Regions from separate parts of the Acetatifactor aquisgranensis genome, predicted to be linked through region 3. Evidence: a T-box and tRNA genes for the amino acid it is inferred to sense, from the RefSeq annotation. Region 3 holds a T-box; the other regions hold tRNA genes.
What was found. The T-box of region 3 lies ahead of NFS35_RS05875 (proline--tRNA ligase). A T-box ahead of a tRNA ligase gene usually reads a tRNA of that ligase, here a tRNA-Pro.

Region 1 (10,046 bases), on a different contig from region 3:
TGTGCCATGTGGCGGAGGGCTTCGGCCTGAGGGCCAAGGAACGGGCCAGGGAGCTTGGGAACTGGCAGGAATTCTTCGACTGGTATTATGAAGTCATGGAGGAAGACTACGAGTATCAGGGGAGGAAAATAGAGGGATTCGTCATAGAGGACAGCGCCGGATACATGACAAAGCTGAAGCTGACCTATTACAACTTCTGGAAATTCATGCGGAGCGTGTCCCATGAAGCTATCCGAAAGGGCTACATCGCCAAAACCTCCGCCCTGACCACGCCGCTGGCCAATGAGTATTACGCCTGGGTCAGGAAGCTGCATGAGGCGGAGGACAGGGAGAGCCTGCCTAAGGATATCTGTGCCTTGCGGAGGATGTTCTACAGTGAGAGGGCCTGACAAGGCAGACTGCCCGTTTCGGGTTGTCAAGGTACCTGGAGGATATCGGATTCACGCCAGGTCATTCTTTGAGTGGCTGGATGGGAAAGAAGCTCCGCAGACACCGAAGGGCGATGATGTACCTGGAATGGATAATGTGGCGGCAATGTGAGGCAAGCCTGCACAGCAGGCGAATAATTTTATTGCGCTGAACATTCGTGAAAATTTGGAGAATGATGACGGACGGCTCGGAGAGGATAAACTGTTACAGCTCCTTTCCGAGTTTTTCTGTCCGTTAAATCCGGATATTGATTGCTTTTTGAAACATCCCTAAGTTGTAACTTTTATAAAATTTAGGATAGACAGGTAGTAAAGGAGAATGAAAAATGATATACTGAAAAGTACAGAAGGGAGATTCTATGAAAGAAACTAGATTGGATTTTGAAAAGAACAGGGCAGATTTAATATTTTAGAAAGAATACAATCTGAACGCAAAACCTTTGGAGATTGACTTGCTGGTCATAAAGAAGGAAACTTCCATTCAAATTGCCAGTGAAGGAAAGCTTTTTAAAGAGCATAATAGAACTTGGATTACAGGGTTCGCGAAGCGGTGCCTGTAATATCATGGAGTATAAATCTCCGGAAGACCATTTAATGTAACGGCCTATAGTTCTATATCCTTTTCATTAAATTGTTTCTCAACAATTTTTATATTTCCTTTATATTCTTTGCGAATCATCCGTTCCAAATTAACATATTCCGGACTCGCTTTTAAATTTGGTGTTGAAGATGTCACTATTGCTCTTGCATATACATGTCCAAATTTACGGAAAACATTTTTACACAATAATAAAGTTCCCTTAAGCTGAATCAATGCTTTGGGCACATTAACACCTTTGAGTTCTGTTAAAACAACAGTTGGAGTTGCATCACCAATGACAAACAAATAATCGCATTTGCTCGTATTTAATGGGACAGACTTATCTTCCGCTATTATCCCGCCATCCATTTTATATAAAATCACATGGTTTTTCTTCGTATTTTCAAGCACATATCTCTTTTTATTCTCTTCACACCTTACTGCTGAGCGTCTGTCCGATGACTCAATACAGCTCATCCTATTATTATCACATTTCTCTAAAGAATTACTTTGCAGTTCTCCATTAATACATTCTTCTAATTTTCTGCAAATCATTCATCTATCTCCATGGTAATAAGCTCATCAAGTTCACTATTTGTAATAGACGATACTTCATCAATATAATTTGTATTGATCATATGACTTTCCTCATCTAACAAAGATTCCAACACCTTTTCAGAATCGTCCACTTTATAGGCAGCGAAGTTTTCATAAGACACTCTTAAATTTTTGGGAATAACAATCTTATTTAACTTTGTATGCTGATTCTCCACTTTTTGCGAATACAATAATATATTGGTAGAAGTAAGTATATATGGACTATGTGTTGTTATAATAACCTTACTGTTCGTTGAATTTATCATTAACGAAATGAGACTCATAACATCCTTTTGTGCAATCGGAAATAAGTGTGCTTCTGGTTCTTCAATTATAATAAATGATTTGTTCTTTTCTAAAATTGTTGCAAAGGCAAGCATCAATATCCACAATACTTCCTGCTGACCAGACGAACCATACATCAGTTTAACCCAATGATACTCATCAAAATAAATTTTTTCACCATCGTTCTCGCTTATATAGTCTGCTTTCAGAATTTTCTTAACAAATTCATATGCCTGGTCTACTGCTGCATTATTGATCTGACCTTTAATCGTTTTTACATAATCTGTAATCATTTCCGGAATTTTAGTTCCAAATTTATTTTTTGTTATTTTTATCAGTTTAACAAATTCCTGCATAGTCAAATCCATCTCATCAGTAGAAACATCTTGTAACTGCTCAGACATGGTTGCTAACAAACTTCTTCCGGCTGGAATGTAAATAATTTCATCATTGTTTTCAAATACTAAAAACAACCGCTCATTTAAATGGCGTTTCATTACCCCCACAGCAGTTATATTATCCAAAAGACTCTTTGTATTGAAATTATTTAAAAACATTTCAGAAGCTTCATTTATCAACCCGCAAAGTTCTTCTTTTAATTTAGCATCAAGAGAAAATCGTACATAGCCATCACGGTTTAAGAAAATATTAATATGTTTTCCGGCAAACATATAGGAAACATAAAATTTTTGCATATGCTTAGTTTTACCAAAGCACCCTATAAACTGCTTTGTCAAATATTTCATATAATTATTGAAATACTCATTTTTATGATTTTGTGTAAACTGTGCTGCATCCATCAGATAATCTAAGGTATAATCTCTTATCTTTTGAACAAAATATATAACCTTACAAATTGTACTTTTACCAGAAGCCTGAGCACCTATAAATATCTGAAAATTTTTATTTAAATTTATCTGTGCCTCTTTTACTGGTCCAAAATTTTGTATGACAATTTTATTTTCCATAATCAAAAATCACTTCTCCATTGCTTTTATAGTTCATATCAGATATTAAAATTATAATAGAACAGCCTCTAATTTACAATATATAATTGCTTATAAAATGAAACCTTCAATTTTACGTTTATTTTCAGAATACCGGCAACTATGACGAAAGGTGCAGCCAGATGTCCCGTTTTTACATATTATTCGGGACAGTTTAAGCGCTCGGCAGATAAATCCAGTCGTGCATTAGAACTCGATTGAATTCCTTATCTTCCGAACTGCTAACCACATTTATTTTTTGTCGTTAATTCAACATTCTCCTTTATTCGATGATTTTTTGTTGTTTTTCAAATCTGGAAAAGGAATTGAATGGACAATGACAAATGCTGAAACTTCTTGAAAAATAAGGCTTTTTCTGTTTGTCATTATTATACCGTAATAGCATTCCTGCGCGTCAATGCTTATAAACAGAAATTGGGACATTAAGCAGCTTCAGTACTGGTTAGGACACGCCGATTCTGAGACCACGTTAAAAATATATTCCCATTATAACAGGCAGCGTCTTAACGCGACAGAGAATGACCTTAGCGAGATTTCGCGAGTGGCGGCAGGATTGTTTTAGCGAGCCCGTTGTTTTGTAGAACATTTTGTAGAACAGCCTCAAATAAGAGAAAAACTCGGGATTGTGCTGTAAAGAAAAAAGCCCAAATCCCTTGAAAACTGTGGGAATCTGAGCTTTTTTACAATAGTCGGCGCGACAGGATTTGAACCTGCGACCTCTGCGTCCCGAACGCAGCGCTCTACCAAGCTGAGCCACGCGCCGCCAGCTGTTGAAACGGAATATATCAATAATAAATAAAAAAAGATATTTTGTCAAGAGAAAAACAAAGATTCTGGAAAATCAAAAAATAGTTAATCAAAATGCAGTCCTGTGCTATGATAATAGATAGCAAAGGAGGCGTTCAAATGGCAAGGATCAAGGCAGAGTCGGGCGAGAAAGTTCACAGGCTGGAGGAGAAGGTGGCGGCGCAGGAGAAAGAGAACGCGCCGCTGAAGGAGAGCAACAGGTTCCTCACAGATAAGAACGCACGGCTGAAGAGCATCCCGGACAACGACAGCTTGAACACGTTCCTGCCCCATCCACCGACCAGAAGCCTGCTGAGAAAAGGGAGAACGAATACAACGAGCGCACAGCCGCGAAGAGGGAAAGTCGGTGCCCGGGCGAGGCACAGGGAAAGGATTGTGACGACCGACGAGATAAGGGAGAGGATAAGGACGGGCAGGCGCCGCCATGCGGCAAGGGAGATAGGCAACGTGACCTCCGGGAGGCAGGCGGCAGCGAGATCTGCCATGAAAGGATGGTATGGGATTGGAGAAAGGGTATAGGGAACGCATGAAAGTCATTGTAGTGGATGACGAGATTCCGATTCGGGATGAAATAAGGACAATGCGCCTGGCGGAGCATGGGTATGAAATCATTGGGGAGGCAGCCAATGGCAGAACCGCTCTGCAGCTTTGCAGACAGCTGCAGCCGGACATCGTGATTACGGATATTACCATGCCTGTGATGGATGGGCTGGAGCTGATTCGGATTCTGCAGAGGACGATGCCATTGACCAAATATGTGCTCCTGACCTGCCATCAGGATTTTGCCTATGCCAGTGAGGCCATCAGACACGGTGCGCTGGATTACATCATTAAGGCGGATATCTCACAGGAGGGCATCCTGAGAGTTCTGGATCGGGCCAGAAGCATTATCGAAAGGGAGCAGGAGAACCTGAGAAAGCTGGAGAACGAACAAAGGAACAGCTTTTCCAGGTATGCGCTAAAGAATGTGTGGGATGCGGGAGAAATCGACAGGGAACTGGAGCGGATTCACTTCCGGATTCACTATAACGGGCCCAATTATTTCCTGGTGGTGGAAAACCGTCTGGGCTCCTGGGCTTTCATGGAAATGATGGTCGGCAGTACCCTGGAGGCGGATAAATCCATTGAATGCCCCATAATCGCCAAAGCGGACGTAGTGGTGGCAGGCTCCGGGCCCGCAGGCGTCTCCGCCGCAATTGCGGCGGCGCGGGAGGGAGCGTCTGTGGTGCTGGTGGAGCAGATGGGCAACGTGGGGGGAATCGCCACGGAGGGGCTGATGAGTCATTGGACGGGAAACACAAAAGGAGGTTTTTATGAAGAACTGTTAAAACGCTCTGCCGATATAAAATCTTCGGAGAACCGGCATATCATCAATCCCGAGCGCCTCAAGACTGTATTGCTGGAAATGCTGGAGGAGGCAGGCGTCAGGCTGATGCTGTATACGTTTGCCTGTGGGCCGGTGATGGAGGGAAACTGTATTCGCGGCATCATTGTGGAGAACAAATCCGGCAGAGGCGTCATTTATGGCAAAATCGTCATAGACGCCAGCGGAGACGGCGACATTGCGGCCCGGGCGGGAGTTCCTTTCTGCCTGGGCCGGGAATCGGACGGCAGGATGCAGCCGGCCACGATTATGTTCAAGGTGGCGGGGGTGGATGTGGACAGAGGCGTCTTCCCGGGCTTTTTCGAAGATCACCTTGAAATTCCCGCCGGTGACATCCAGCAGATCGGACGGGAAAATCTGCCCTTTCCGGCAGGACATGTATTGCTGTACCGCACAACGCTCCCCGGCGTGGTCACCTGTAACATGACCAACTGCATCGGAATTGACGGCACAAAGGCGGAGGATTTGACAAAAGCCACCATTGTATGCAGAAAGCAGATGGACAGTATCGTGGATTTCCTGCGAAAGTTCGTGCCGGGATTTGAGGAATGCTATCTGATCAGCTCCGCTTCCCTGATCGGCGTGCGGGAGACCAGGCACTTTGAGGGGGAGTATGTGCTGGGTCAGGAGGACATCGTCTCAGCCAGAGTCTTTCCGGACTGGGTGGTGACCAGGGCGCACTTTAATTTCGATGTCCACAATATGACCGGGGACGGACTGGACGAGACAGGCGTGCAGAAAGGTTTTGCCCAGCCCCGGGGCTATACCATTCCCTATGGCTGTTTCGTGCCCAAAAAGGTGGACAATCTCTACCTTGCGGGAAGAAATATCAGCGGTACCCATATGGCGCATTCCAACTACAGGGTGATGCCGATTTGCGCGAACATGGGACAGGCTGTGGGGATTGCGGCGGCTATCTGCGCTGCCTCGGGCTGTATGCCGCGGAATTTGGATGTGAGGGCCGTACAGAAAAGGCTGGAGGAAGTCGGCGTATCGGTATAGGACGGAGAATACAAATTATAATCAAAAAGCAGCCGGCAAGAGGATAAGGGATATTCTCTTGCCGGATTTGCTTTTTTCTGCTTTTGTGCTATACTGAAAAGCAGAAAAGTTCGGAGGAAGCCGCCGAGTGCGGGCAAGGGGGAACTATGTATCAAACGATTGTGACATTGAAAAAGGGGGAGGGCCGTACCCTGAAAGCCGGCGGCATGTGGGTGTATGACAACGAGATTGCTTCCGTCACAGGGGATTTCGAGAACGGAGACGTAGTGGAGATCCACGATTTTGACGGCTATTGTATGGGGGCGGGCTATATCAACACGAAATCCAAGATAACTGTGCGTATGCTGTCCCGGAAAAAGGATGTCCTGATAGATGCGGCTTTCATAGAGAGGCGGGTGAGGGATGCCTGGGAATACCGCAGGCAGACCATCGACACCTCCAGTTGTCGTCTGATATTCGGCGAGGCGGATTTCCTGCCGGGAATCGTGGTGGACAAATTCGCCGATGTGCTGGTGGTGGAGTCCCTGGCGCTGGGGATAGACAGATGGAAAGAGACTATCGTGGATGCGCTGAAAAGGGTGCTGGCAGAGGACGGAATCAATATCCGGGGAGTCTATGAGAGAAGCGATGCCAAGGTGCGCCTGCAGGAGGGAATGGAGCGGGTCAAGGGATTTCTGGGGGAGCCCTTTGACACCAAAGTAGAGATTGTGGAAAACGGCGTAAGATATATCGTGGATGTGGAGGACGGGCAGAAGACGGGATTTTTCCTGGACCAGAAGAACAACAGGGCAGCAGTGGGCAGGCTCTGTAAGGGGAAAAGTGTGCTGGACTGTTTCACCCATACGGGCTCCTTTGCCCTGAACGCCGGGGCGGCGGGGGCGGAGAGCGTACTGGGGGTGGACGCTTCCGGGCTTGCCGTGGAGCAGGCCCGGGAGAATGCGAAGCTGAACCATCTGGAGGAAAAGGTGCGTTTCGAGTGCGCGGATGTGTTCGAACTGTTGCCCCGGCTGGAGCAGGGAGGGGAACGGTTCGACGTGGTCATCCTGGATCCTCCTGCATTTACGAAATCACGCAATTCCGTGAAAAACGCGGTGAAAGGATACCGGGAGATCAATCTGCGGGGCATGAAGCTGGTGCGGGACGGCGGCTTTCTGGCCACCTGCTCCTGCTCCCATTTCATGGAGCCTGAGCTTTTTGCCAAGACCATCAGAGAGGCGGCCTCGGGCGCCCACAGACGGCTGCGGCAGGTGGAATTCAGCACACAGGGGCCTGACCATCCCATCCTCTGGGCGGCGGATCAGTCCTATTATTTGAAATTTTACATTTTCCAGGTGGTCAGCGAACGCTGACTGCCTGTCCGGGAAAACATTTTTGGCCATGGAATCTTGATACAGACAGGAGCAGAAAGAGAATCAGGTTATGAGAAAGAAAAGAAGAAAAAAGAGATATGCCCTGCGGGTAATGCTTTTCCTGCTGGCTGCGGTCATCGCGGGCGCCGGACTTTATCTGTATCCGGCATGGAAAGCGGCGAAAATCCTGCGGGATAGAATGGCGCTGCCCTACAGTTCCTTTGAGATAGAGGTGGAGCTTGACAGGGAAAGGGTGCCAGAGGAGCAGAAAGAGATGTTCGGCACGCTGGCAAGGCTGACAGGGCTGCGTGAGGAGGCGGTGTACCGGCTTTCCGTCAGGGGAGCCGCGGTGGAGGACAAGGTTCACCTGATGATATACCCGGATGGGGAGGAAGAGCCTCTGCTTGAATTTTATCTAAGCAATGACATGAGTGTCATAAATGAGACGATACTGTACAATGCCATCCGCAGCAATCTGACAGGGCAGTTCGGTCTACTGGAATATCTGATGCCCGGCCAGGAGGAGACGCAGTATATGACGCTGGAGCAGGCAGAACAACTCTTCGGCGTGGAGATAAGCGGGCTTGACCGTTTCCGGCTGTCTGGGGCGGACAGGAGTATTACAGCAAAAGGGTATTTCCTGATGCTGGCTGTCATGTCCAGAGAGGAATTGGCAGACGGATGCCGGTTCGCGCTGGAGACAGAGCAGATTGTGCTGGGGTTCGACGTGGCAGAGGAAGAAAGGGATGGGGCTGCGACGAGGATGCGGCTTCAGATAAAGAATCTTCCTGAAGTTCTGGCCCGGGGGGACAGATTGCTTTCCCTGTTGGGGGACTGGCTGCCCTGGGAGAATCTGCAGGGCCTGAAAAGCCTTTCTATGACCCTGACGCGGTCAGATGAGGGGACGATATCGGTGCCCGCGAATCTGGTGAACCAGGAGACGATAGAGACGCTGTCCAAAATCCGCGCCTGGATACAGGAGACCTTTGGCTGAAACTATAAATGTGTTTTGGACTTGCGGAGAGGGGAGCCGAAAGAAGTATGTTTTCGGACATGGAAATGGAAGCCGGGAGGACGGTCAGGGGGAGAGAATGATTACAGGCGCGAGAGGCAATTGGAAAGAGGGCTGGAAACAGGACCTGGCAAAGATGCTGGTGTGGTTCGTGATCGGGGGCCTGTGCATAACGGGATTTGGCCTGCTGTCGGGCAACGTCAGGAATTTCTGGATAACTCTGAAGCGCGGATATGATGTGGAGTATCTGATGGAAAACGGCGGCGCGAAAGAGGGGATGCACGTGACAGGGAAGGTGCCCTATGTCTATGACTGCTTCGCGAATCTGTCGGATTTTGAGGATACAAATGTCAGTGCCTACTATTATGCCCTGCCCTGCGGGGATGGTATGATGATACTGAGCGTTCCCGCGAAGCAGTATGACGATATGGAACAGCTCTGGGAGGAGACATGGCAGTACGCGGAGAGCGGAATCAGACCCTCTTCCCCGGTGCCCGTAGAGGGATATGTGACGAAAGCGAAAGGCAGGCTTCCGTATCTGCTGTCGGAATATATGGTGGATGTCATGGGATACTCCCGGGAGGAAGTGGATGCTATGGGAGAGCCGCTGGTAATCCAATATGCCATGGAGGCGCTGCAGAGGGCCAGGATATACGCGCCGGTGGGCATGATATTGCTGTGTTCGGGGATACTGCTGCTGATATTGCGGCTGTTTCTGGGAAAACGCCGCATGGAAAAGGAGGGGAGAAAGTAGGAAATAGGTAGGAAATTAGAATTTTTTAAATTTTTTTAAAAAATTTTAAAAAAATGCTTGCATTTTTGAATGCAGTGTAATATAATTAATTTCGTTCTTGTGAGAGATATCGGACAGTAAAAACTGTGCGGCACATAAGAGATGCGCCACTAGCTCAGTTGGTAGAGCACCTGACTCTTAATCAGGGTGTCCAGGGTTCGAGCCCCTGGTGGCGCACTAGAAGGACTGTTTTTGAGGACATATGAGCCTTGGGGACGGTTCTTTTTTTGTGCCCGGAAAGCAGGGCGGTACTTGAATTATAGTCCTGTTTTCTGTATAATATTTAGACAGAAAAAGATATCAACCGAAAGGAAGACAGAGATGAAAAAGATACGCAATATCGTGACGATGGTGTGCGCGCTGGCGGCGGCCGCCGCTCTTTGGATGCAGGCGGGTTCCGCGTTCATGAAGCTGCAGGCGGGAGCTGAGCCCCTGGATTCGGAGACGGAGTTTGGCCAGGTCCGGGGAGAGTACATATCCTATGAGGCGGCATATCCGGTGGGAGTCTGCGTGGAGGAGTATTATTCCGGGGATCCGGACCGGGTGAGGACTTACGGGTATGTGGTGTACGATATGGAAAGGCAGACTTTCCTTTACATCGTGGTGCCGGAGCAGTATGACGGGCGCTATTCAAGCCTGCTGTATAATCTGCAGCTGGCAGTGGAGCTGCGGGCGGGAAAAGATATGACCCCGGCCCGGGAGGAGGGCTCGCTGGAACTCATGGACCAGGCTGCAATAGACCATGCCATGGCCGCGCTGGAGGAGAGCGAGATTGTGGAGCTCTATAATGATGTGAAAGACG
Region 2 (10,046 bases), on a different contig from region 3:
TGCCCGCCAGCTCCTCCGCCTGATAATCCTCGGGAAAAGTCACGTTCACGTCCGTCTCCGCTCCGATTTCCGCGCCGATCAGTTCCTCTTCAAAACCGGGGATGAACGCATGGGAACCGATGGTCAGGGGATAATCGCTTCCCTTGCCGCCGTCAAATGCCACGCCGTCCACGAATCCCTCGAAATCGATGGTGGCGATATCACCGTCCTTTACAGCCCTGTCGGTGATATCCACCGTCCTGGCATTCTTCTCTCTCTCCTTGTCAATCTCCGCGGTAATCTCTTCCTCTGTCACATCCAGATCAGCCTTGTCCACCTTCATGCCCTTGTACTGTCCAATGGTCACCTGAGGCTTTAAGGCTACCTCTGCGGTAAAGATGAACGGCTTTCCGGCCTCCAGCTGTTCTACATCAATCTTGGGGCTGGACACGATTTCCTCTTCGCACTCGTCATAAGCTTTCTCATAGGCATCCGGAATCAGCGCATTGGCTGCGTCTTCATAGAAAATCTCCCTGCCGTATATCTGCTCGATTATCTTGCGGGGGGCCTTGCCCTTGCGGAAACCCGGAATGCTGATACGGTTTTTGCTCTTCTGATATGCGCCCTCGATGGCTTTCTCCAATTCCTCCGCAGGCACTTCAATCGTCAGTTTTGCCATATTGTTCTCTAATTTCTCTACCTGTAAACTCATTTTTACATTTCCTCCTTCAATCGCCTGCGTTCTATTTTCCGCCTACGCAGCAGACGCACTCGCACTCATTAAACCATTATAACATACAGAAATTGAAAATACAAATGTTTTTGCTTTTTTCTTCGGCTTTAATTCTTAAAAATTGTTAAAGTGGTCCGCTATAATCATGGTGCGGCCTGCCTGCCTTGCGCGGATATAGTCCTCAGCCTGACGGCGGGTCTTTTGGTCCATTCCCGCGAAGGGCTCGTCCAGGAGAAGATACCCGCTTTCCGCCTCCATGGCGCGGACCAGCGCCACCCTGCGCTTCATGCCGCCGCTGAGTTCCCTGCAGGGCCTGTGCAGAGCCTCCCGCTCCAGCAGCTGCCCCAGGGCCTCCTGCGCCTTTTTACTGTCCCCTGTGACCAGTTCCACATTTTTGACCGCGCTGAAGTCCTCACAGAGCCTGTCCTCCTGAAAGACCATGCCGCAGGAGGAGGGGAGGATGACTTCACCGGAATCCGGCCGGGCCAGCGCCGCCAGAATGCGCAGGAGCGTGGTCTTGCCGCTGCCGGAAGGGCCGGTGAGATAATAGGTTTCTCCGGCAATATAGTCTGCGCTGAAATGATCCAGCACCGTCTGTTCCCCATATATTTTTGTGACATCCGACACCTTTATCGAAATATCGCTTTTAATTATACGGTGATTATCCGCATTTCCGGCGCTTCTCTGCTTCCCGCAGGCAGGCTCCCATCTGAGGAAACGCTCCAAAAGCCACATAACCGCCTTTTCAAACAGAACGCTCATCAGTATGACGACGGCAGTCCACGCAAAGATGCCCGCCGTGTCCAGGTAGACTTTCGACAGGTACAGCCTCTCTCCGATGGAGAAATCCGGCGTGCCGATCACCTCCGCCGCAACACCGGACTTCCAGCACATTCCCAGGGAAAGCTTCAGGCCGCTGTATAAAAAAGGTTTCAGCGCCGGACGGTAGATGTAGAAAAAACGATTCCGCAGAGGCAGCCGGAAGACCCGGGCCATTTCCAGCATCCTCACGTCGGTGCTCTTCAGGCCCTCCAGAATATTGAGATACAGATTCGGCAGCACTACCATGAAGCACACCGCCACCGCCAGAAAGGAGGACCCCCACCAGATGAGCAGCAGCACCGCGAAAGATGCCACGGGAACCGCTTTCATCAGCGTCATCACAGGGGACAGGATTTCTTCCATAAAGGATTTCCGCCTGCTGCAGACCGCCAGGAGAAAGGCCGATGCGCATCCCGCCAGAAACCCCAGCGCAATGCGCAGGAGACTCCTCCCCACTGTCAGATAAAAGCCGCCCTTGCAGGACAGGGCCAATATCTCCCGCCCCGTCTCCAAAGGAGCGGCCAGCAGTATCTCATTGTCCACAAGCAGAGCAAGGAGATGCCAGACCGCCAGCCAGCCAAGTATGATAATAAATTTTCTGTACCTTTTGATAACATTAATAATAAAAATCCTCCTCCGGCAGACCGCCGCCCACCAGCTCTGCGTCAAATTCAGCCAGCACGTCCAGGTAAGCGGACAGAGCGCTCTTCATCTCCTCACCGGTGACACAGACCAGATTGCACCGGGGGATGGCCTGCACCGCAACGGGCTCCTCTGCGACGATACCGGCCTCCACGGCAAGGGCGGCTCCGGCCTCGGGATCCGCATTGATGGCCGCCACACTGTCCCTGTGCTGCTCCAGAAAGGTTTCCACGCTCTCCCGGCGCTCCCGCAGGAACTCATTGCGGACCACAGTGACGCCTGTAACCATGGCGCCTCCCTCTTCCTCCTGGAGAGATTCCCACACCGCGCTCATGTCCAGCGCTATCCGCAGATTCTCATTCTGCATCAGGGCCGCCGTGGCGAAAGGCTGGGGCAGCAGGCCGATGGCGTCGGGGTTCTGTGCCAGGACCGCAGCCACCTCCGCGGCCTCGGATTTGTATTCCAGCTTATAGTCATCCTCTGTCAGGCCGCTCTTCTGCAGGATGAACTTCAGAGAAGCCTCCGGCGTGGCGCCTTTTCCCGTGAGATAGATAGTGTGACCTTTTAGATCGGGTACGCCGGTGATTTCCGTGCTGCCTGTGACCAGATACAGGACTCCCAGGGTATTGATGTCGATGACCGTCACGCCGCCCTCAGTCTTCCGGTAGAGCACCGCGGCTACGTTAGCAGGAACTAACGCAATGTCAAGTTCCCCCTTTACCAGAAGCGGCAGCAGCTCGTCAGCTCCTGCGGCCATCCGGAATTCGTACTCGCAATCCGTCCGCCCCTGTTCCGCCTCCTCCATCATGAATAGAATGCCCAGAGAAGTGGGGCCTTTCAGCGAGCCTATCCTCACGGTCTCGGACTCCTGCCTGCCACAGGCGCACAGGCAGCAGCAAAGCAGCAGTGCGCAGAGCAGAATGCGGCGTCGGACGCTCCGCTTTCCTTTCTGCGTATATTTTTGTACGTTTTTTCGTGTTCCATTTATATCGATTTCCATTTCCTTGTGTCTTTTCCTGCCTCTCATTTTCCGCCGCTCTGCGGATTTTACATTTCTTTTAATAAAATGTCATGATTGATCGTCTCGTAGAACAGCCTGCGGAACTGCTCCGGCTCCCTCGTCTGCCCCAGCACCCACATGACCTTGGTCACCGTGGCCTCCAGCGTCATGTCATAGGTCTCCATCAGGTGGAACTCTTCCTTGATCGCCTTTCCCACCTGGTAGACCTCCATGTCGCTGCCCTCATGGGTCACCTGGGTGGCCATCATCACCAGCTTGCCTGCGTCGATCCAGCGGCGGATTTCCGAATAAAAGGGCGTCTGCCCATAGTCCGGAAGCCCTCCCACGCCAAAGGCCTCGATGATCACGCCGTCATAATAGGGGAAGAGCCTGTCCAGCACCATCCCGTCCATACCAGGCATCAGCTTCAGCAGCAGAATCCGCTCGTTGAGCTTATGATAGAAAGTCACTTCGCCGGTCATCCTGTCCTTATCCTCGATATAGAACACCACTCTGCCGTCCCGTATGGTGGCTATGTTCGGATAATTGATGCTGGAAAAGGCGTTATAGCTTTTGGACCGCTCTTTTTTCGCCCGGGTCCCGGCTATCACATTGCCGCCGAAGACGATGTTCACATCGTAAGCCCTCTCCTCAGAGGCAAAGCGCAGGCTGTCCAGCAGATTGGTCCTGGCGTCGGTTATGGGCAGGTTTATGGGCTTCTGGGCTCCGGTGACCACCACGGGCTTTCTGCTGTTCTGCACCAGATAGGACAAGGCGGCAGCCGTGAAAGCCATGGTATCCGTGCCATGGCAGATGACGAATCCGTCGTAGTCATTATAGTGATACTCAATCAGATCCGCCAGCTCCAGCCAGTGCTTCCCGTATATATTGGTGCTGTCAAGGCCAAAGGGCTGCACCACGTCCACCCGGCAGAAATCCTGATATCCCTCCACATACTGCAGCAGCTCAGCTGCCGCTATCTTGGGAGCAAGTCCCTCCTGTGTATATCCCGAAGCGATGGTGCCGCCTGTGGCTATCAGCAATATTTTCTTCATCTTTTATCTCCATTTATTTCATTGGGGGCCATTCCATACCACTCTGTACTATACCGCTTTAAGCATTTCACAGGGACAGGGCCACCACAGCCTCTATGGCGTCCGTATATGGGAACATGTCTACCGCTACGCATTTTTCCGTTTTATATCCTTTTTTCACCAGGGTCTTCAGATCCTCCGCCAAAGTACCCGGGTTACAGGAAATATATACGATTCGCTTAGGCTTTATCTTTGCCGCCGCGTTTAAGAACGCCTCGCTGCTGCCTGTTCTGGGAGGATCCAAAAACAGCACGTCCAGCTTCGCTCCCGCCTCCGCCATCTCCAGGAGGAACGCTCCCGCGTCTTTCTGATAAAAACGGACATTGGTGATTCCGTTTCGCTTCGCATTGCTGACGGCATCGCGGACCGCGTCTCTGTTCAGCTCCACCCCCAGCACATTTCCGGCCTGCCTGCTGGCAATCATGCCTATGGTCCCTGTGCCGCAGTAGGCGTCCAGCACGGTCTCTTTTCCTGTCAGCCGCGCATATTCCATCGCTTTTGCGTACAGTTTCTCGGTCTGCACGGGATTCACCTGATAGAAAGATTTGGGAGAGATTCGAAAAGTCATGCCGCAGAGTTCATCCTCGATGTATCCTTTTCCGTATATCACCTGTTCTTTCTCCCCCAGAATCATACTGGTATCCCTGTCGTTGACATTGATCACCATGGTGGTGATTTCCGGGTGAATCTTCAGCAGCGCTTTCACGAAATTATTTTTGGAGGGCAAAACGGGATAGCCCAGCACCAGCACCACCATGATCTGTCCCGTGGCATGCCCTACGCGAATCAGCACGTGGCGCAGCAGCCCCCTGCCGGTATCCTCGTCATAAGGGCGTATCTTGAAAGACTTCAAAAGCCCCCGGATGGACACGATAATCTCATCCGCTTTCCGGTTCTCTATCAGGCAGCTGTCTATGGGAACGATGCGATGGCTCTTTTCCTCATAGGTGCCGGAGATGGCATTGTGTCTCTTGTCCTCTCCGAAGACTGCGTGCACCTTGTTGCGGTAATGGGCAGGCTCGTCCATGGCGATGATGGGCTCCGGCCTGCAATAGGGTTCCATGAGTTTGCGGAATTTTGTGGATTTGGCCTCCAGCTGCTTGCTGTAGCTTTGGTCGATCCACTGACAACCGCCGCATTTGGAGGATACGGGGCAGAGTTTCTGTTTTGGGCCTTTTCCGGTTCCCTGTTCTCTCCCCTGCGGCTTTCCTCGTTCCGGCACCTGCCTTACCTCCCGCTTTGACGCTTCCCGTCCGGCTGCCCCTTGCTTTGGCGCTCTTCTTTCTCCGTTTTTTAAATTTGAGGCCCCTCCCTGGAACTTTGCTTTTTCAGGCCTCTCTCTTCCTGGTGTTGCTTTCATAGGCATATTTTTCCCTCTCCTGCAAATCACTTTTCTGCACCCATATTATAACAGATTCCGCACTGTTTTCAATATATCTGTTGACTTTTGAATGTTTACGAATGTTTATGACTTCAGCGTGCATTTTATCACCTTGGTCGATTTGCCTAATATATATGCGGAATTTCTGATTTTACTTATCTATTTCTACTAATTTGCAAAATTTGCAAAAAAAAGGTTGCATTTTTTCCCGGTACACATTATAATACTAAATGTCTTACGGGGTGTGGCTCAGCTTGGTTAGAGCGCCGTCTTAGGGAGGCGGAGGTCGCGAGTTCGAATCCCGCCACTCCGATAGAGCGGGAAGTGTCAAAGGCTTGATTTTACCGGCTTTTGGCACTTTCTTTTTTCATGCGCATAAAGGATAATCAAAAAGGTAAGACCTATGATCACCTGCTTTCCGGAAACTATAACACTTTGACCACAACTGAACAGCAACCAAAAACAAAGGTGTAAAGTCTCTATGGAATTATCAAAGACTTTGCACCTTTCATTTTGGAGCATTCAGGTATGGGAAAATTTCATCATTCTTATTTTCGTTACTTCTCTTTCTCTTCCAACAGCCTGACCAGAAACTCCCAGACCCGCCCGGTGGAAGAAATGCTCAGGGTCTCCTCTGTGGTATGGATGGCCTTCATGTCGGGCCCCATGGAAACACAGTCCAAATCCTTTATCTTGCTGCCCAGGATGCCGCATTCCAGGCCCGCGTGGATAGCCTCCACCTTAGGCGCTTTTCCGTACATTTTTTCATAAAGAGCCGTCATCTTGTCCCGCAGCGGGGAATCCTTGCGGTATTTCCAGCCCGGATAATCGCCGCTGACCATGCAGCTGCCCCCCGCCAGTCCTGTCACTGCACACAGCCTGTCTATCAATGCCCTCTTCGCGCTCTCCACGCTGCTGCGCACGGAGAAGTCCGCGCTCAGGACACCGTCCTCATATTTCAGGATGCCCAGATTCAGAGAGGTCTCCACCAATCCGTGCATATCCGCGCTCATGGCCTGGACGCCGTTGGGCAGGGCAATCAGGAACGCGGCCGCTTTTTTCGTATCCTCTGCCGAAGCGCACCGATAGTTTCCTCTTTTCCCCTCTCCTACTGTGATACGGACATCCGGATCCCTGGAGGCCAGCTCTGAACGAAATTCCGCCTCGACCTCTTTTACGGTATCCAGGAACAATGCCCTGTCCTGCTCCTGCACCACGAGCACGGCTTTTGTCTCCCGGGAGATGGCGTTATCCGCCAGTCCGCCCTCTGCCCCCAGAAGACATACAGGCAGTTTTTCCGCAAGGCGGTTCAGAAGTCTGCCGAACAGGCAGTTGGAATTGCCCCTCTCCTTGTGTATCTCTCCGCCGGAGTGGCCTCCCAGGAGCCCTCCTATCACTACCTCCATGGCCTCACCGTCCTGTTCCGCCGCAGCCACGGGCAGCCTGCACTTGACCCTGGCTCCTCCCGCGCAGCTGGTCAGGAAGATGCCCTCTTCTTCTGAGTCCAGGTTCACCATGCGGTTCCCGGTAAGCACAGATAAATCTATGCCCCTGGCGCCGTCCATTCCCACCTCCTCGTCCACGGTGACGATCACCTCCAGGCGGGGGTGCTTTATGGCATCGGAATCCAGGAGCGCCAACGCGTAAGCCACCGCGATGCCGTCGTCGCCGCCGAGGCTGGTGCCCTCCGCGTAGATTTCGTCGCCTTTGACGGCTATCCGCAGGCCTTCTTTCCGCATGTCGATATCGCAGTCCGGCTTTTTCACCGCCACCATGTCCATGTGGCCCTGCAGTATCACTACGGGTTCGTCTTCATATCCCGGCACGGCCTCCTTGACAATGATGATGTTCTTCAGCTCGTCCTGGACGCAGTACAGCCCCCGCTTTGCGGCAAACTCCGCCAGATAGTCGCTGATCTGCCCCACATTGCCGGAGCCGTGGGGGATTTGGGTGATTTCCTCAAAGAAACAGAACACCTTCCGTGGTTCCAGATTCGATAACACTCCCATATGAATATCCATTCCTTTCTATTATTTGCCCGCAGGCATGAACTTCTTCTATTTTACTCCTTTCAGGCCTGTCTGCAAAGATTTTCTTACAAATATTTTTGCCAAAAAGTTTTACCATATTCCGCACAGCCGCTCTGCCCAATGACAGCTTCCTCGCTGCGTCCCATCCCTGGGAGCGGCTTCAGGACGTTTCTTCCATCCGGGCAAAGGTGCTGGCTGCCTTGAAGGAGCTGACCACGGCATACAGCGATATCACCGCCATCGGACTCACCGGGCAGATGCATGGCATCGTCTATCTGGACAAAGACGGCAATCCGGTCAGCCCGCTCTATACCTGGCAGGACGGACGCGGGAATCTGCCTGACTATGAAGAGGCGCATTCCATTGGGATTCCGTGCTGGTGAACATCGGCACCGGTTCGCAGATTTCCGTGCTGTCCGATTCCTGGTTTGAAGGCCCCGGCATCGAGGCCCGGCCCCTTACGGCGGATTCCTATCTGCTGGTAGGAGCCGCCCTCTGCGGCGGCGCCGCCTATGCCGCGCTGGAGCATTTCTTCCGGGAATACGCTGCGGCCGCCGGAGGAAAAGACCAGCCGCAGTACGGCATCATGCAGTCTTTCCTGACAGCCCCCCGCGGCAGCGCACAGGACTGGCAGATAAGGACTACCTTTTCCGGCACGCGGGAAAATCCCAAAGACACCGGCTCCGTAACCGGCATCCGGCTGGACAACTTTCATCCTGCCGCCATGATCCGCGGCGTTCTGAACGGCATGGTCCGGGAACTTCATGATTTATATCGCGTCATCCAGTCGGGCACCGGCATCACCAGAACCCGGCTGATTGCCTCCGGCAACGGCATCCGCAAAAACAGCGCCCTGCAGGATATCCTGCAAGAGTGCTTCGGAATGAAACCGGAAATAGAACAGCATGAGGAAGAGGCCGCTTTCGGCGCGGCCCTCTTCGCTCATTCAGCCCTGTCACAGAACGAATCCGCGTAAGGCTCATTTTTTCCGATTGAAATCTTCCCGCGCTTATGCCGGTAAAGCATCGCGCCAAAGGCTGCAAAAAGCAGCAGGACGGACGATATTATCGTAATCCACGGATTTCTGGAAAAACCGGCCACCAGATACCCGAAGAAGCACACTGCCGCCACCAGCGTGGCATAAGGAAGCTGAGTCTCCACATGGCGCAGATGTTCGCACTGCGCCCCGGTGGATGCCAGAATCGTGGTATCGGAAATCGGTGAGCAGTGGTCCCCATACACAGACCCTGCCAGCGTGGCGCCCAGCGCAGGAATCAGAACCGCTGCGCCCTCGTCTCCCACGCACATCATGGACACGATAGGAAGCAGGATTCCAAAAGTCCCCCAGGCCGTCCCCATGGAAAAGGACAAAAACGCCGCCACGGCAAATACGATTGCAGGCAGCACGCCAAAGGGCAGACGCGCGCCCCGCACAAAGTCACTGACAAAAAACCCCGTCCCGATCATCTCCCGGCACACGCCCCCAAGGGCCCATGCCAGAATCAGAATCGTCAGAGCAGGAATCATCGTCTTGATACCATCGATGACCCCATTCATGAATTCCTTCAGACTCATGATTCTCCTGGGCAGGTACAAAATCAATGCCACTGTCAGCGCCGCAAAAGTTCCAAGCGTCAGGCCCGCCGTGGGATTTTCCCCGATTGCCTCCGCAAAGGATTTCCCCTCAAAGAAGCCGCCCACATAGGCCATGCCCAGAATCGCGCACACTATCAGCGTCGCCACCGGCAACACCAAATCCAGTATGGTACCCTTTTTCTTGTTAGCTTCCTTTTCTTCGAACTTTACCTCTCTCCTCCCGGCCTCCGCCTTTTCCATAGGACCGAAATCAAAATCCGTGACGCTTAGGAAAAATACCATAATGATTGTCAAAATAGCGTACAGATTATAGGGAATCGTCCGTACAAAAGCATTCAGGCCTCCCGCCTCCTCCACCTCGGAGGCCACTGCCACCGCCCAGCTGGAAATCGGCGCGATGATGCATACCGGCGCAGCCGTGGCGTCCAGCAGGTATGCCAGCTTCTCTCTGGAAATCCTGCACTTGTCCGTAATAGGCCGCATAACAGTTCCCACGGTCAGGCAGTTGAATCCGTCATCCACGAAAATCATAAGCCCCAGCACCGCGGTAGCCAGCTTGGCGCTGGCTTTGTTCTTAATCCGCCGTCCCGCCCACTGCCCGTAAGCGTCAGACCCGCCGGACCTGGTCACGATGACCACCAGGGAACCAAGCAGCACCAGGAAAATAATCATGTAACCATTTTCCCCAATCTTAGCCGCCATCATATCGAACACATATGTAACCGCCTGCAGGATATTCCCGCCGCTGCAGAAGCAGTATACGCACATC
Region 3 (10,046 bases):
CAGATGCACCAAGGAAGGGATGCTGAAGGAGTATCTCCTGAAAAAGAAAGCGGAGGTGAAGCTTATGTTGCTTACGGAATTTGATGAAGAAGCGTTCGCGGAGACCATGCGGGAAGAAGGGCGAGAAGAAGGGGAAAAGCGCCTGAACCAGCTCTATCTAAAACTGGTTGAAGAAAAAAGAGGCAGCGACCTGGAACGGGCCGTGCGGGATAAGGTTTTCCGTGATACGCTCTTTGAGAGATACGATTTGTAATTTTCTCCGCGAAAAGCTCCCTAATGCCCTGGAGAAAGGAACAGACATGGAAGGAGAAACCACATGCCGCAGCTGAAATTCGTCTCCAAGGAGCCTATAGACAAGGGCTGGTCTTGCGACAAAAAATATCGCGCCGTCACCGCAGATGGAAAAAAGTACCTTTTGCGCATCACGCCTTTTGAGAAAAGCGCCTCCCGGGCGGATATGTTCCGGATGCAGCAGAAGGTTGCGGCTCTGGGAATCTCTATGTGCAGGCCAGTGGAATTCGGCCAGTGTGAAGAGGGCGTCTATATCGTCCAGACCTGGGTGGACGGTATAGACGCGGAAGCGGCCATGCCCTATCTCGCGGACTCTGCCCAGTATGCCCATGGCCTGGAAGCAGGCAGAATCCTGAAGACCATCCACTCCATCCCGGCTCCGGCAGACCAGCCAGACTGGGAGACCCGGTTCAACGATAAGATAAACCGTAAAATCAGGATGTACAGAGAATGCCCGCAAAAATTCGATGGCGCTGAAGACCTGATAGCCTATATAGAGGCGAACCGCCATCTCCTGGCGGGCAGGCCTCAGTCTTTCCAGCACGGCGACTACCATATCGGCAACATGATGCTGGAAGACGACAAGCTTGTAATCATAGATTTCGACCGCTTCGATTTCGGTGACCCCTGGGAAGAATTCAACAGAATCGTATGGTGCGCCCAGTGCTCTCCTCTTTTTGCCTCAGGCATTGTGAACGGCTATTTCGACAATCAGGTGCCGGAGGCATTCTGGCGGCTGCTGGCCCTCTATATCAGCAGCAACATGCTCTCCTCCGTCCCCTGGGCGGTTCCTTTCGGGGAAAAGGAAGTAGGGACCATGCTGAATCAGGCCAGAGATGTGCTGGACTGGTATCAAAATATGCGCAATCCGGTACCGTCCTGGTATTTCCGGGGATATCACATGCAGGAGATCAACGGAATACCGTACAATATCCGAAAGCCCACCGCAGGTTCCTGAAGCTGCCGGAAACGCCCAAAGCTCAGGGAATCCTGCAACGCGGCACAGGAAGCTTCACATTGCCGCCGACAGAATTTTCAGGATTTCTTCCGCTGCCGAATCCATAGAAACGCTGGCAGACAAGCTCTTATCCCTGGAAAGGATTTCAACCACATTTTGTTTCCTGTTCCGGGGGCTGACAATTACCCGAAACGGCGCCCCAATCAGGTCAGCATCCGAGAACATGACTCCGGCGCTGACCCGGCGGTCATCATATATGACCTCCACCCCCTTGCTTCGCAGTTCTTCGTACAACCTGTCGGCGTAAGCCCTGACCTCATCATCATCGGCGCGGACGGCGCAGAGATGCACCTGCCACGGCGCCACCGCCAAAGGCCATATGGGGCCGTGTTCATCATGATGGGCCTGGCAGATGGAAGCCGCAAGTCTGCCGATGCCGATACCATAGCATCCCATGACCGGATACCGGGCGTCTCCATTGCTGTCGATATAAGTCATATTCATAGACCGGGTGTACTTGGTGCCCAGCTGGAAAATATTGCCCACCTCAATGCCGCGGCATACCCTGATAGCGGGCCTGCCGCAGCGGGGACAGACGCCGCCTTCCTGTATTTTGGCAAAATCGTGATACTCTGCGCCCTCGATATCACGGCTCATGTCCAGTCCGGTGTAGTGATATCCACTGACATTCGCGCCGCAGGAAAGATGGCTCATCCCTTCCAGAGAGCGGTCATACAGAATGGTGAAATCGCCGGCCAGGTTGACCGGCCCGATATATCCCGCGTTCAATCCGCTTTCTTCGGTAATGACCGCCGGATGCAGGTCATAGCCCAGATAATTCGTGAGCTTGGTTTCATTGACCTCTAAATCGCCGCGGATGAACAATACAATATAATGATCGTCGGAATTGCGCTGATAGACCACCGCCTTACAGGAATCCTTTTCCTCACAGTGCAGGAATTCGCACACGTCCTCAATCCTGTGGATGCCCGGCGTGTGCACCAATGTAAGATTCCGGGCAGCCTCATTTCTCCTGTTATGGACGATGCACTCTGCCGCCTCCATATTGGCCCGGTAATCGCATTCCGTACAGATGGCAATGGAATCTTCACCGATAGGGGTGAGCAGCATAAATTCGTGGGAAATGTTCCCGCCCATCATACCGGAGTCGGAAGCCACCGAAATGACCTCCGGCAAGCCCACTCTTGCGTAGATGCGCTCATAAGCCCTGTGGTATTTCCTGTAATAGTCCTCTAAATCCGCCTGACTGGTATGAAAGGAATAGGCATCTTTCATGGTAAATTCACGGACACGGATAAGGCCGGCTCTCGGCCTTGCTTCATCCCGGAACTTCGTCTGGATCTGGTACACCATGAACGGATATTTCGTGTAACTCTGCCCATAATCACGCACAAGATGGACAGCGGCCTCCTCATGTGTCATGCCAAGCACAAGAGGGCTCCCGCTGCGGTCGCGGAAACGGGCCATCTCCTGGCCGATGCTTTCGTATCTGCCGGACTCCTGCCAAAGGGATGCGGGCATGACAACAGGGAACTGCACCTCCTGCCCTTCGATGGCGTCCATCTCCTCGCGGATGATCTGCTCGATTTTTCTGGTCACCCTTTTTAACGGCATATAGGACGAAAAAATACCGTTTGCCACGTACTTCATATAGCCGCCGCGCACCATGAGGGCATGGCTGTCAATGACACAGTCTGACGGCCTTTCCCGAAAACGATCTCCTACAAGCTTTTCAAGTTTCATAAAGGATACCTCCATTTTTTGTCTTGAACACAAAAAGCCCTAAGCCGACATTTTATCAGCTTAGGGCGAACTAAACATAAGTCCGTGGTACCACCTAAATTCGGATATGATCCGCGCTCTCCGGCACAGGAAGAGACTCCGATGCCATATCTCTGTAACGGGAGAACCCGGTGAAGCTTACTGCTATTTCGGCCCACAGCTCAAAGATGGGTTGGGCATCCTTTCCATAAAGGCTCGCACCGGCCGCCTTCTCTCTGAAAATCCAGGATGCTTACTACTTCTTATCATAGCTTTTGTGTTCGTTTTTTACGTTATACCACAGAAATCAAGGGCTGTCAAGAGTCTATCCTTTGACGAAGCCACAAAGGAAAAGTATATCCCATACATCATTGAATCCACTTACGAGCTAGACCGCATCGTACTGGCGCTGCTGTTTGAAGGCCTGCATAAGGAAGAGATTGGAGATTCTGACAGTCGTGTCGTTCTTAACATCAGGCCGGCCCTTGCGCCAATCAAGCTCAATATACTGCCGCTGAGCAAAAAGAGGCACGCCGGGAAAACGAAAGAGCTGTACGCGATGCTGGCCCCACATTGCATGGCACAGTACGAAGAGTCCGGCAGCATCGGAAAGAGATACCGCAGAGGAGACGCCATCGGGATTCCCTATGCCATTACCGCAGATGACGCCACCCTGGAGCAGGGAACCGTAACCATAAGGGACAGGGACACCATGGAGCAGCGCGTCCTTCCGGTAAGCGAACTGGTTCCTTTCCTGGCGGATCAGTCTTTGTTCTAATCCCCTGCAGCGTCCTCTCTCAGAACGTACTCCAGATAGCGGTCCTCTTCCGTGTCGATGAAACTGTCCACGATTCCTTCCGCATCCGAACATCCCATGCGGGCATAAAAGGCAATGGTGTCGCGGGAGGGAACCGCTGAAATGAAAAGCTTATCCGCTTTCCTGTCTTTGGCGCACAGGCATATCTGTTCAAACAATTTCTTCCCGATGCCCTGCCTCTGCCACTCATCGTCCACGAAGAGCATGGTCAGGTTCGCATATTCCTTATCTCCCATGCCTTGCAGCATACCGTCCAGGGCGGCGAAGCCCACCAGCCTGCCGCCCGGTGAGAAAGCTCCCAGGACAGCGCCACCTCTGCCTGACTGCCGGCACAGATACCGGGATAACCGGATTCTCTTCTCCTCGCTCCACTGGCGGAGCTCGTCCGTCTTTCTTAATTTGTATCCGTTTCCGTCTTTTACATATTTCTCCCTTATCTTCTGCTCATGCCTGAAATCTTTCAGCATATCGGAATGTATCTGGGAATGTGTTAAAACTTTTATCGCTATTTCGTCATTCATTTTCTGTCTCTTCCTCCACGCAATCTTGGAAATTTTCAACGCATGGGTTTTCTTCCTCTCCACCATCCTGTACCCATTCATGCAGCCTGACATGAATCAGTCGTTTTCCTCTGTGTCCCTGCGCCGCTTCAGCCGCTCGATCTCCCGCTTCTGCGCATCGATGCTTTCCCCGGAAAAGGTATTGTACTCCTCTTTCAGGCACTTGATGATGCGCTTTCTGTCGGCAATGGCGGCGTCGAAATCCCCCAGCAGTTCATGCACCTGGGCCATGGAGTACAGGCCGTCCGCGATCCTGGGCGGCTCCTGCATAGAAAAGCTCCTCTCATAATCCGCCAGGGCTTCCTGGTATCTGCCCAGTTTCCGGAATCCGTCCGCCCTGTCGCAGTAGGACTGCCATCTCTCCGGGAAATGCTCCACCGCCGCGTTCCAGTACTCCAGCGCTTTCTCCGGATTCCCCCTGCCGAACATCACATCGCCCATATAGACATCATACTGCTGTGTCTTGGCCGCGGTGCGGATCTGCTCGATGTAGGGAACCGCTTCGTCAAACCGGTCATCGTCCAGCATATTTTCGATGATTCCATAGAGCCCCCAGTAGTTGCCGGGGTTCTTTTTCAGGAAGTCCTTGAAATATTCTATGACCTGGAAATGGTTGTCGTACCATTCGTCCCCGCAGACTCCGCCCTCCGCCTCCAGGAACGCCACCCAGCCGCTTTTTTCCCGGGGATCCAGCTCCAGCACTTTCTTGGCGTACTCGCTGGCCGTGTCATGGTCGCTGGCGGCTCGGTGGTTGTACAGATAGGCCAGGCAGCTGTAGGCCCGGACATTTTTCGGCTGGTTTTTCAGCACGCCCTCCAGGAACCTGACGCAGTGGTCGAAGGTCTCCGGGGGAATCCGGCGCTCGTGCCAGAACATATTTTCGATGCGTTCGAATTCCGCCTCGTCGGAGAGCTGGAACAGCTCGTCGATGGTGACCCCGAAGAAGACGGCGATGCCCGGCAGCAGCCCGATGTCCGGCACGCTGGCCTGCGTCTCCCATTTGCTCACGGCCTGGGCGGACACCCCCAGGTACTCCGCCAGCTCCTCCTGCTTCACTTCCTTTTCCAGGCGCAGGTTCTTAATCTTTTTCCCGATATCCATGTGTATCTCCTCCATTCAACTGTCGATTGATTTTCTTTTTTCTATCAGCTGATGGATTCAGTATATATCAGATATCCGGGATGCGCAATCGAAAGGGATTCTACTTCATTCCACTACCGGTTGAACGTCAGGGCGTCTTTACCGTCCCAGTCCGGCGGCAGGCACACGCTGTTGAGCTCCACGGTGCCGGAAAAGTCCTTATAGTCCACCATGATATAATTTCCACCGCTTTTCAGGCGCAGCTCTGTCTCAAAACGTCCCTCCTCGTCCGTCTCCAGCACCACCACCGCTTCGTTCATCCGGATTCTCACCTCGGCCTGCCCCCTGTCCGCCAGAATCCGCCCATACACCCGGAGCCTGCGGGACTCTGTGGAGCCGCCTCCGAATATCACGTCCCGCCCGGTGTCGCCATTGCATTCCGCCAGATAGCTTCCCGTGTAGGCATCGTCCCCGCAGACCCGCTCTCCCATCAGATCCCCGTCCCCGGTAATCTGGGAAGCTCCCAGATTTGAAGCCAGACCCTCCAGAAATTCGAGGCATGTTTCCGCCTCCATGTTCCGGATGCCGCAAGCCGTGAGCAGCGGCAAAATCACCAGCACAAGCGACAGCACAACACCCGGCAGGACGGCCGCCCTATTCCGCTTCCCCATCTCTTTTCCTCCTGCGGCGGATGTGCCGTCTGACGAGGAGCACCGCAAACAGCCCCAGGATAATGGCGCGTTTCAGCTTCCTTTTCCTCATTTCCTTTACTTTTTCTCTCTCACTCATCATTTGTTTCCTCCTTAATCTTCTTGATTTCATATTTATAATATCGAAATAAAGTTTAATTTCCATCGTTTCCCAATTCTCCCGAATCCAGGTTCCATCTTGCTTTTCATAAACCGGCAGGCCTAAGACAGCCGCCAGAAGTCAGGCAGCCGCCGATACCCTCTCCCCTTTCGGATGCCGCCAATCAAAAGCAATATCCCTTTGCATCTTTCGCCTCATCATAACTGCCCTGCGCTCCTTCCCCTGTCTCCGCGCCGTTTGCCTATCTGCTGACGATACGGTAGTAAGTCTTCGCCGTCAGGCCGTAAATCATCACATACATCCCCGCGAACACCAGGAAACAGATTGCCGTGCAGGCCACATACAGCCTCGTGTCCAGCATATTGAACAGCTCCAGCAGCCTGGAAATCATGGGAAAAGCCGCCGCCACATGAATCCCCGCCACCATGAGGGGCAGGAAAAATACCGTCAGCACCTGGGAATGGATGGAAGCCTTCACCTCATCCCTGCTCATCCCCACCTTCTGCATGACTTCGAATCGATTCTTGTCGTCATACCCTTCGGAAATCTGTTTGTAATAGATAATCAGCACCGTGGCAATGACAAAGAGCGTCCCCAGAAAGATACCGATGAAGAAAAACCCTCCGTACACCCCTAAAAAAGACGTCCTGGCTTCCGCCTTCCCCTCCACCGAAGCCGATATCTGGCTCTGGGAAAGCCGCTCCCGCAGGGCATTGCAGAAAGCATTCTGCTCCTCCCTTTCGGCCTCCATATCGAAGCCATAGACCTGCCTGATCTCCCCTGCATACTGTTCCAGAATCGCCTTCTGCTCCTCATAAATCTCCTGGAGCGCGTCCACATCCGGAACCACGATGAAGTATGTGCTGGCTATATTCGCCGCCACGATACCGTTCCCCACAAAAGAGTCCAGCCTCCCCTTCACCCGGTATTCCCTGTCCATCAGCCGAAGGGTGGGAGAATCGAAGTCCCCCCGGTTGGAGTACAGGAAAATCTCCCCATCCTCCAGCGTCCTCTGCTCTCCCATGGACGCATTGTAATCCTCAAGGGTGATCAGGAACAGGTTGTTGATATCGTCCAGGACATCTAGGGCATACGCCTTTGAGACTACAAATTCATCATCATCCCGCAGGGTGGGAAACGCCAGATAGCGATACACCGTCTCCCGCTCCCCCTGCGCTCCCAGCTCCCGGCGCAGGGTCCGGACGGCCTCCACGCCCTCTGGGTTCCCCTCCGGGCCGCCGGGCGAGAAATACACCATGACATCCGCCGGATAGCGCTGCCCGATGGCGCCCTCCATCCCCACCATCAGGGAGGTGGTGGAAGACACCATCACCAGCACCATGGTGGACAGGATACAGATGTTGGCCAGCCCCACCGCATTCTGCTTCATGCGGTAGATCATGCCGGACACGCTGACGAAATGCTTCGTCCGGTAATAATACCTCTTGTTCTTCCGAAGGCTCTTCAAAAGCGCGATGCTCCCGGCGGTAAAGAGCAGATACGTCCCAACGATGACCAGGATCACCGCCACGAAGAACAGCACCAGGGAAGCGATGGGATTTTTCACAGTCAAGGCGATATAGTAGCCCCCCGCCAGCACCAGCACTCCGGCCAGCGCCAGGAACCACTTCGTCCTCGGCTCCTTCTCCCCCACATTCCCCGCCCGCAGCAGCGCGATGGGATCCGTTATATGGATCTGCCTCACGGCCCGGAGGCAGATCAGCAGGAAAATCACCGCGAACAGAGCGAACGTGCCCCGGATGGCCTCAAAGGACAGGAAAAAGCCAAAGGGGCTTTCCCCGCCCAGCACTTTGTTGATCACAAGGTACATGGCCTTGTCCAGGGCTATCCCCAGCCCCAGGCCTAAAACCAGGCTGATCAGGGCCGTATAGACGCTCTCCCAGGCCAGCACCCTGGAAATATGCTTTTTCTCCATGCCTAATATATTGAACACGCCGAATTCCTTTTTCCTGCGCTTCATCAGGAAACTGTTGGTGTAGAACAGGAATATGAACGCGAAGATTCCTATGACACAGCTTCCCAGGAACATGGTCTCGTTCAGGTAAGTGGAGCCTACCATGTTGCCCAGCCCCGGATTCAGGGACAGGGACTTGACGATGTAGTAGATGGCCACCGTGAGGATACAGGTGACGAGATACGGTGTGTACGTTTTACCGTTTTTCCTCATATTGTCTGATGCTAATTTCAGATAAAAGCTTCTTTTCATTTCATAACCTCTCTTCATGCCTCTGTTTTCGACTCCGCAACGCAGCATTATACAGATTCAGGTTCGGCCTCAGGCCCCTTTCATGTTTCCGGTGGCCAACAGCGTCAGGGTGTCTGAAATCTTCTGGTAGAACTGCTCGTTGGTGCTGTTCCCTTTGTAAATCTGGTGGAACACCTCGCCGTCCTTGATGAACAGCACCCTGCCCGCGTGGCTGGCCGCCTTTGTGGAGTGGGTCACCATGAGGACGGTCTGGCCGTCCTCGTTGATTTCGTTGAAAATCCGCAGCAGGCTGTCCGTGGCCCGGGAGTCCAGCGCCCCTGTGGGTTCGTCCGCCAGCACCAGCTGGGGGTTGGTGATCAGGGCCCTGGCCACTGCCACCCGCTGCTTCTGGCCGCCGGAGATTTCGTAGGGGTATTTCTCCAGGAGCTCCTGGATGCCCAGTTTCCGGGCAATGGGCTGCAGCCGCTCTTCCATCTCTCTGTATTCTTTCCCGCCCAGCACCAGGGGCAGAAAGATATTGTCCTTTACGGAAAAATTGTCCAACAGGTTGAAATCCTGGAACACGAACCCCAGATTATTGCGCCGGAAAGCCGCCAGTTCCTTCTCCTTTATCCCGGAAAGGCTCTTGCCTCCCAGCAGCACCTGGCCGCTGGTGGGTTTGTCGAGAGCCGCCAGGATGTTGAGCAGCGTGGTCTTGCCCGATCCGGACTCTCCCATGATGGCCACATACTCTCCCTCCTCCAGGTCAAAGGACACATTGGCGAGCGCCTGCACCTGGTTGCCGCCGAAGCGGGTGGTGTAGATTTTCTTAAGGCTTTGTGCCTCTAATAATGCCATGGTTTCTGATCCTCCTAACTTTATTTCAGGTCTGATTTTTAGCACTGTTTTATGTTTATGGGAACATTATACCAAAGGATAGAAGAATCCAACATCGAAATGGGTGACATTTTCTACTGACGATGTGACATTTTTGTAAGGCAAAGCTTTCCTGATTGCTGTGATTTTCCTGGGTTTTGCCACCGTCAAGGGCAATACCTATGAATCCTCGCGGGACAGAATAATGCAGAATATAGCCATCTTCTTCAGGATGATATGACACTCCCATGCAGGAGACGTATGCGGGCGGGTACCGGGGGCAGATGGTACAGTCCATCCGCAGCATGTTCAACGCCACTTTCAAGACCAATCCCTGCCCGGGCAGGACATTCCTCACAGGAATCACACGTATCAGCAAAGAATCTATCCGTACAAGCCTTCACTCCACCCAAAGCGTATCCGAATGCAAATCGATGGAAACCGTTGTCCCCACGCCCACCGCAGACTCCACGCTGATTTTATGTGACAGTTTCTCCGCAGTCAGACGGCACAGATAAAGTCCGAGTCCTGTGGATTTCTTGTCCGTCCGGCCATTGTATCCCGTAAATCCCTTCTCGAATATCCTGGGCACATCCTCCGGCGCGATGCCGATACCGGTGTCCGCAATCTCCAGCACTTTCTCCGGCGTCACCCGGATGGTCACGC

Region 1: it encodes a tRNA-Pro, which carries the amino acid that the T-box ahead of NFS35_RS05875 (proline--tRNA ligase) is inferred to sense. The anticodon was not compared.
Region 2: it encodes a tRNA-Pro, which carries the amino acid that the T-box ahead of NFS35_RS05875 (proline--tRNA ligase) is inferred to sense. The anticodon was not compared.

Annotation. Positions count from the first base shown of each region.
Region 1 is NZ_CALPDH010000004.1:153,782-163,827, forward strand. Features, by position in the region: gene NFS35_RS05105 (RNA ligase) at 1-389, shown strand, start outside; gene NFS35_RS05110 (hypothetical protein) at 376-540, shown strand; gene NFS35_RS05115 (hypothetical protein) at 1,033-1,563, opposite strand; gene NFS35_RS05120 (AAA family ATPase) at 1,560-2,858, opposite strand; partial or broken gene NFS35_RS29865 (hypothetical protein) at 3,292-3,459, shown strand; tRNA gene NFS35_RS05125 (tRNA-Pro) at 3,587-3,660, opposite strand; gene NFS35_RS05130 (hypothetical protein) at 3,804-4,223, shown strand; gene NFS35_RS05135 (FAD-dependent oxidoreductase) at 4,207-6,090, shown strand; gene NFS35_RS05140 (class I SAM-dependent rRNA methyltransferase) at 6,237-7,439, shown strand; gene NFS35_RS05145 (hypothetical protein) at 7,510-8,433, shown strand; gene NFS35_RS05150 (DUF6709 family protein) at 8,426-9,205, shown strand; tRNA gene NFS35_RS05155 (tRNA-Lys) at 9,349-9,421, shown strand; gene NFS35_RS05160 (DUF6709 family protein) at 9,566-10,046, shown strand, end outside.
Region 2 is NZ_CALPDH010000017.1:110,258-120,303, reverse strand. Features, by position in the region: gene tig (trigger factor) at 1-691, opposite strand, end outside; gene NFS35_RS15680 (ATP-binding cassette domain-containing protein) at 827-2,203, opposite strand; gene NFS35_RS15675 (ABC transporter substrate-binding protein) at 2,151-3,176, opposite strand; gene NFS35_RS15670 (asparaginase) at 3,224-4,231, opposite strand; gene rlmD (23S rRNA (uracil(1939)-C(5))-methyltransferase RlmD) at 4,299-5,630, opposite strand; tRNA gene NFS35_RS15660 (tRNA-Pro) at 5,890-5,964, shown strand; gene NFS35_RS15655 (aminoacyl-histidine dipeptidase) at 6,209-7,660, opposite strand; gene NFS35_RS15650 (FGGY family carbohydrate kinase) at 7,759-8,064, shown strand; gene NFS35_RS15645 (FGGY-family carbohydrate kinase) at 8,061-8,657, shown strand; gene NFS35_RS15640 (Na+/H+ antiporter NhaC family protein) at 8,624-10,046, opposite strand, start outside.
Region 3 is NZ_CALPDH010000005.1:55,322-65,367, reverse strand. Features, by position in the region: gene NFS35_RS05885 (Rpn family recombination-promoting nuclease/putative transposase) at 1-253, shown strand, start outside; gene NFS35_RS05880 (aminoglycoside phosphotransferase family protein) at 317-1,249, shown strand; gene NFS35_RS05875 (proline--tRNA ligase) at 1,304-3,013, opposite strand; T-box leader at 3,072-3,310, opposite strand; gene NFS35_RS05870 (His/Gly/Thr/Pro-type tRNA ligase C-terminal domain-containing protein) at 3,309-3,809, shown strand; gene NFS35_RS05865 (GNAT family N-acetyltransferase) at 3,806-4,369, opposite strand; gene NFS35_RS05860 (helix-turn-helix domain-containing protein) at 4,466-5,509, opposite strand; gene NFS35_RS05855 (hypothetical protein) at 5,623-6,159, opposite strand; gene NFS35_RS05850 (hypothetical protein) at 6,143-6,280, opposite strand; gene NFS35_RS05845 (ABC transporter permease) at 6,540-8,525, opposite strand; gene NFS35_RS05840 (ABC transporter ATP-binding protein) at 8,595-9,362, opposite strand; gene NFS35_RS05835 (sensor histidine kinase) at 9,781-10,046, opposite strand, start outside.